2 regions of the Streptomyces sp. NPDC052773 genome follow, and region 1 is predicted to be linked to the other one. Evidence: riboswitches for the same ligand, from Rfam matches in the RefSeq annotation. Region 1 holds a riboswitch; the other holds the start of a gene.

Region 1 (3,413 bases):
TGAAGGTGAACAGGAACACCATCAGCGCGGCGGCGGCCACGGCGGGCGCGAGCGCCGGGAGCGTGACCGTCCGCCAGGCGGTGAACGGGGACGCGCCGAGCATCCGCGCGGCCTCCTCCTGCCGCGGGTCGAGCTGCGCCCACAGCCCGCCGACCGTGCGGACGACGACCGCGTAGTTGAAGAAGACGTGCGCGAGCAGGATCGCCCACACGGTGGTGTCCAGCCGTACGCCCCATAGCTCGTCCAGCAGTCCGCCGCGCCCGAGCAGCGCCAGGAACGCCGTACCGGCCACGACCGTGGGCAGCACGAACGGCACGGTCACCACCGCGCGCAGCAACTGCTTGCCGGGGAAGTCGAGGCGGGCGAAGACATACGCGGCGGGCAGCGCGAGCAGCAGGGTGAGCGCGGTGGAGGCGAGCGCCTGCCAGGTGGTGAACCACAGGACGTGCCGGACGGCGGGGTCGGCGGGCACCTCCGCGAGCCGCCCGAGCTGCCAGGACCCGTCGACGACGAGGCCGCGGGCGACGATCGCGGCGACGGGCCAGGCGAAGAATGCGGCGAAGAACGCGACGGGCAGGGCCATGAGCCCGAGCCGCGCCGCCGCGCTCTTCGCGCCGCCCTCGCGGGGGGTTACTTCAGTACGAGCGAGGTCCACGACTTGACCCAGTCGTCACGGTTGTCGGCGATCTTCGCCGGGTCCATGGTCTCGGGGTCCTCGGCCTGCGGGCCGTACTTCACGAACTCCTCGGGCACCTGGGCGCCCTCCCGCACCGGGTAGACGAACATGTTCAGCGGCATGTCGTCCTGGAACTCCTTGCCGATCAGGAAGTCCAGGAGCGCCTTGCCGCCCTCGGGGTTCCCGGCGTTGCTCAGCAGCCCCGCGTACTCGACCTGCCGGAAGCAGGTGCCCTCGGCGACCCCGGTCGGGGCGGTCTTCGGCTTCGGGTCGGCGTAGATGACCTCGGCGGGCGGCGAGGAGGCGTACGACACGACGAGCGGCCGGTCGGCCTTGGCCTTCTTCCCGCCGGCGGAGCCGGAGAACTCCTCGTTGTACGCCTGCTCCCAGCCGTCGACGACCTTCACGCCGTTGGCCTTCAGCTTCTTCCAGTAGTCCTGCCAGCCTCCCCCACTCTCGGCTTCGCTCGAGCGGGAGGTGCCCCCATCGCCGTACTTCGCGGCGGTGCCGAGCAGGAAGCCGAGGCCCGGCGAGGAGGTGGCGGGGTTCTCGGTGACCAGCAGGTTCTTGTACTGCGGCTTGACCAGGTCGTCGAAGGAGTCCGGCGGGGTCAGCTTCTTCTCGGCGAAGTACGCCTTGTCGTAGTTGACGCAGATGTCGCCGGTGTCGACGGGCGTGACCCGGTGCTTCGCCTCGTCGGCGCGGTACTCGGGCAGGATCCGGTCGGAGCCCTTCGGCTCGTACGGCTGGAAGAGGCCGTTGTCGAGGGCGCGGGAGAGCAGGGTGTTGTCGACGCCGAAGAAGACGTCGCCCTGCGGGTTGTCCTTGGTCAGGATCGCCTTGTTGACGGCCTGCCCGGCGTCGCCGTCCTCCAGCACCTTGACCTTGTAGCCGGACTTCTTCTCGAAGGCGGCGAGGACGTCCTTCGAGACGGCCCACGAGTTGTGGCTGACCAGCGTGACGGTCTTGGATCCGGAACCGCCGCCGGACGCCTGGTCGCCGTCGGACGACCCGCACGCGGACAGCGTGACCAGGCCGAGCCCGACGGCCATGATCGTGGCCTTCTTGGTGATGCTCACTGGATTCCTCCTGGAGTGACCAGGAAGAGACGCGGCCCTGCCCGGGACCTCCGGGGAAAATCCGGGGGCTCCCGGGCAGGGCGCAACAGCTCGAGTGATGACCGATCTCCCTACCCAGAATGACCTGGGCCAGGTTCGGAGGGTCTGCGGCCGGGTGCCGCACTCTCAGCGCTGTGGCGCTCCCCTGTCGGAATATGCAGATGTACTTACGCCCGTCAGACTACCGTTCGGTGGCGGCGAGCTGACCACACGCCCCGTCGATCTCCTGACCACGGGTGTCCCGGATCGTCACCGGCACACCATGCGCGGCGATGGCCTCCACGAACGCCTTCTCGTCCTCGGGCCGAGAGGCGGTCCACTTCGACCCGGGCGTCGGGTTCAGCGGGATGAGGTTGACGTGCACGGGCCTGCCCTTGAGCAGCCGGCCCAGCCGGTCGCCCCGCCAGGCCTGGTCGTTGATGTCCCGGATCAGCGCGTACTCGATGGACAGCCGGCGCCCCGACTTCTCCGCGTACTCGAACCCGGCGTCCAGCACCTCGCGCACCTTCCACCGGGTGTTCACCGGGACCAGGGTGTCGCGCAGCTCGTCGTCGGGCGCGTGCAGCGAGATCGCGAGGCGGCACTTGAAGCCCTCGTCGGCGAACCGGTGGATGGCGGGGACGAGGCCCACCGTCGACACGGTGATGCCGCGCTGCGACAGCCCCAGCCCGTCGGGGGCGGGGTCGGTGAGGGCGCGGATGGCGCCGACGACCCGCTTGTAGTTGGCGAGCGGCTCGCCCATCCCCATGAAGACGATGTTCGACAGCCGCGCGGGCCCGCCGGGCACCTCGCCGTCGCGCAGCGCGCGCATGCCGTCCACGATCTGGTGCACGATCTCGGCGGTCGACAGGTTCCGGTCGAGCCCCGCCTGCCCGGTGGCGCAGAAGGGGCAGTTCATCCCGCACCCGGCCTGCGAGCTGATGCACATGGTCACCCGGTCCGGGTAACGCATCAGCACCGACTCCACCAGCGTGCCGTCGAACAGCCGCCACAGTGTCTTGCGCGTCGCGCCCTCGTCCGTCGACAGATGCCGTACGACGGTCATCAGCTCCGGGAACAGCGACTCGCGCAGCTTCTCGCGCGAACCGGCCGGGATGTCGGTCCACTGCTCCGGGTCGTGCGCGTACCGCGCGAAGTAGTGCTGCGAGAGCTGCTTGGCACGGAACGGCTTCTCACCGATCTCCGCGACGGCGGCCTTGCGCTCCGCGGGCGAGAGATCGGCAAGATGCCGCGGCGGCGTCTTGGCTCCGCGCGGGGCGACGAAAGTGAGTTCTCCGGGCTTGGGCATGGTGGTACCAGTGTCGCAGATCCACATGGGTGACCCGGGCCGCCCGTCTCGGCCGCCACCTTTCACCGAGCGGACCCAGGGGTGTGGGAAAGCCCCCGCCCGAGGGCGGGGGCTTCGCGCTGCCGGAGGGTGGTCGGTCAGCCGCTGCCAACGAAGACCACGAGGAGCAGCCACACCACCGGGGCGGTGGGCAGCAGGGAGTCGAGGCGGTCCATGATGCCGCCGTGTCCGGGCAGCAGCGTGCCCATGTCCTTGATGCCCAGGTCCCGCTTGATCATGGACTCGCCGAGGTCGCCCAGGGTAGCGCTCGCCGCGACCGCGAGGCCGAGCA
Region 2 (3,413 bases), on a different contig from region 1:
ATCAGCAGCAGCGAGATCAGCGTGCCGAGCACCGCCACCGATGTCCGGGCCGACAGTCCGTGACACAGGTAGAGGGCGGTCAGCATGATGGCGCTCGACCCGATCACCGCCACGAGCAGCGGGTTCGAGCCCTGCAGGATGGCCGGCAGGATGAAGAAGTTCAGCACGAGGAAGCTGATGGCCAGCGCGATCAGCGCCATGACGCCCCGCATCCGCCCGACAGCCACGACGGCGAGCGCGAAGAGGCCGGCGAGCAGGCCCATCGGCAGCCTGCGGTTCACGTCGGTGACCGAGTACTGGAGGTCCCTGGGGGCGGAGGGCTCGTAGGCGACGATCACCTTCTGGCCCTGCTCCAGCTGCCGTGACTGGTCCGGCTGGACGATCTCGTTGAAGGTACGGCCCTTGTCCTTGCCGGTGTCGACGCGGATGGTCGCCTTCTTGCAGGTGCCGTCGGCCTGCTGCTGGGCGGAGGAGCCCTCGGCGGTGGACGTGTCGCCGGTCGGGGGCGGGGCCGAGGCGTTGACCGAGCCGCAGTCCACCTTCTCGATCCTGGTGACCGTGGCGTGCTGGGTCTGCCGGTCGAAGCCGACCCCGGTCCGCTCGTGCGGCGGGGCGCCGCCGGGCCACAGCACGGCCAGCCCCACCACCACGGCCGCGGCGAACGGGATGAGCACCGCGCTGATCAGCTTGCGCAGATGCTGGGAGACGGGCGCGGCGGGGCCGTGAGTGTGCGAGTGCCCGTGGCCGCCATGCCCGCCACTGGGGCCAGAGCCGTCACCGGAGCCGGCGCCGCCACCATGCCCGTGGCCGTGGCCGCCACCGGAGCCACCGTGCCCGTGGCCGGGCTCACCACCTTGCCCGTGCCCGCGCCCGTGCGACCGTCCGTGCCGCGAACCCGGCCCGCGCCCAGCGTCGTTACCGGCTCCGCCACCATCACCGGCTCCGGGACCGTCTCCGTATCCACCCCCGGATCCATCCCCGAAGCCGCCTCCGAAACTGCCGCGGAAGCCGCCTCCGGAATCACCTCCGGGGCCGCTTCCGGGACCGGCGCCACGCGGGGGCTCGGGCGGTGGGAACGGGGGATGCTGCGTCGTGGTCACCGACCGATCATCGCAAGAACGAACGGGGCCCCCTGTTCACCGCGCCCGAATTGACGCTAGCGTGGAGCCACCTTTGTACACGCGGGAGCTCGGAGCACCGGGCTGAGAGGGCGCTGACCTCCGTCCCAGCGATGTTTCACATGAAACATCACCGACCACGAGTGATGTTTCACACGAGACGTCGGCAGACGGATACCGCTGCGTCGACCGCCGAACCTGTTACCGGGTAATGCCGGCGTAGGGAGTAGGTCTCATGACCATCAAGGACGCGCGCACGCCTGCCTCCACGCAGAACGCCTCCGTCGCGACGGAGACGTCGACCGACGGGGAGGCCGGGAAGTCCATCGGCTGGCACAAGGCGTACGTCGAGGGCACCCGCCCCGACCTGCGAGTGCCGGTCCGCCAGGTGCACCTCACCAACGGGCGGTCGGTCACGTTGTACGACACATCCGGCCCGTACACCGATCCGCACGTCGAAACCGACGTCCGCAGGGGGCTGCCACCGCTGCGGGAAAACTGGATCATCGCCCGCGGCGACACCGAGGAGTACGCGGGCCGTCCCGTCCGTCCCGAGGACGACGGAATCAAGCACACCTCGCCGCGTGGCGGCCTGCGCAACCTCGACGCGGTCTTCCCCGGACGACCGCGCCAGCCGCGCCGGGGCCGTGGCGGTCAGGCGGTGACGCAGCTGGCGTATGCGCGCCGCGGCGAGATCACACCGGAGATGGAGTTCGTGGCCATCCGGGAGAACGTTTCTCCCGAGGTGGTGCGCGAGGAGATCGCGGCGGGCCGAGCCGTGCTGCCGGCCAACGTCAACCACCCGGAGATCGAGCCGATGATCATCGGCAAGCGGTTCCTGGTGAAGGTCAACGCCAACATCGGCAACTCCGCGGTGACGTCCTCCATCGAGGAGGAGGTCGAGAAGATGACCTGGGCGACCCGCTGGGGCGCCGACACGGTCATGGACCTGTCCACGGGCCGCAACATCCACACCACCCGTGAGTGGGTGCTGCGCAACTCCCCCGTCCCCATCGGCACCGTGCCGCTCTACCAGGCCCTGGAGAAGGTCGACGGCAAGGCCGAGGAACTGACCTGGGAGATCTACAAGGACACGGTCATCGAGCAGGCCGAGCAGGGCGTGGACTACATGACGGTCCACGCGGGCGTGCGCCTGGCGTACGTCCCGCTCACCGCGAACCGCAAGACCGGCATCGTCTCCCGCGGCGGCTCGATCATGGCGGCGTGGTGCCTGGCGCACCACAAGGAGTCGTTCCTCTACGAGAACTTCGAGGAGCTCTGCGAGATCCTCGCCGCCTACGACGTCACCTACTCGCTCGGTGACGGCCTGCGGCCCGGGTCGATCGCGGACGCCAACGACGAGGCGCAGTTCGCCGAGTTGAAGACGCTCGGGGAACTCAACCGGATCGCGAAGCGTTTCAACGTGCAGACGATGATCGAGGGCCCCGGTCACGTCCCGATGCACAAGATCAAGGAGAACATCGACCTTCAGCAGGAGATCTGTGATGAAGCTCCGTTCTATACGCTCGGCCCGCTGACGACGGACATCGCGCCGGCGTACGACCACATCACCTCCGGCATCGGTGCCGCGATGATCGCCTGGTGGGGCACGGCCATGCTCTGCTATGTCACGCCCAAGGAGCACCTGGGGCTGCCCAACCGTGACGACGTCAAGACCGGCGTCATCACCTACAAGATCGCTGCCCACGCGGCCGACCTCGCCAAGGGCCACCCCGGTGCGCAGGAGTGGGACGACGCGCTGTCCGACGCGCGCTTCGAGTTCCGCTGGGAGGACCAGTTCAACCTGGCCCTCGACCCCGACACGGCTCGTGAGTTCCACGACGAGACCCTGCCGGCCGAGCCCGCCAAGACGGCGCACTTCTGCTCGATGTGCGGGCCGAAGTTCTGCTCGATGAAGATCTCCCAGGACATCCGCCGTGAACACGGCGGCAGCCAGGCGGAGATCGAGCAGGGCATGGCCCAGAAGTCGAAGGAGTTCGCCGCGGCGGGCAACCGGGTGTATCTGCCGATCGCGGACTGACCGGGCCGACCGGACGGCCCGGACCGACCGGACCGACCCGGCCCCGGCGGCACGGACTGACCGGACGGATGGTCCGCCGGCAGGGCAGGGCACCGTCTCCGGCTTGCGCTCCCCCGTCCACGTGGGGGCGCGCAAGCCGGCGGTCACTCCGGATGGTGATCCGGGCCGCCGAAGTCCGGACTCGTGTAGTCCGGGCTGGAGAAGCGGGGCCGGTGCCCGGCGGACCGGCCGTCGCCGGGGCTGGTGAAGCCGGG

Evidence for each region. A riboswitch is a leader RNA that binds a small molecule or an ion and turns the genes downstream of it on or off. The one in region 1 is predicted to bind thiamine pyrophosphate.
Region 2: linked by a shared signal. The riboswitch ahead of thiC (phosphomethylpyrimidine synthase ThiC) and the one ahead of ACIG0D_RS21140 (thiamine ABC transporter substrate binding subunit) in region 1 are both predicted to bind thiamine pyrophosphate.

The regions. Positions count from the first base shown of each region.
Region 1 covers NZ_JBITZX010000009.1:123,367-126,779, forward strand. Annotated here, with positions in the region: gene ACIG0D_RS21135 (ABC transporter permease) at 1-583, opposite strand, end outside; gene ACIG0D_RS21140 (thiamine ABC transporter substrate binding subunit) at 631-1,755, opposite strand; TPP riboswitch at 1,845-1,951, opposite strand; gene rlmN (23S rRNA (adenine(2503)-C(2))-methyltransferase RlmN) at 1,976-3,082, opposite strand; gene ACIG0D_RS21150 (phosphatidate cytidylyltransferase) at 3,220-3,413, opposite strand, start outside.
Region 2 covers NZ_JBITZX010000007.1:159,761-163,173, reverse strand. Annotated here, with positions in the region: gene ACIG0D_RS18055 (YibE/F family protein) at 1-1,100, opposite strand, end outside; TPP riboswitch at 1,172-1,361, shown strand; gene thiC (phosphomethylpyrimidine synthase ThiC) at 1,354-3,159, shown strand; gene ACIG0D_RS18045 (hypothetical protein) at 3,303-3,413, opposite strand, start outside.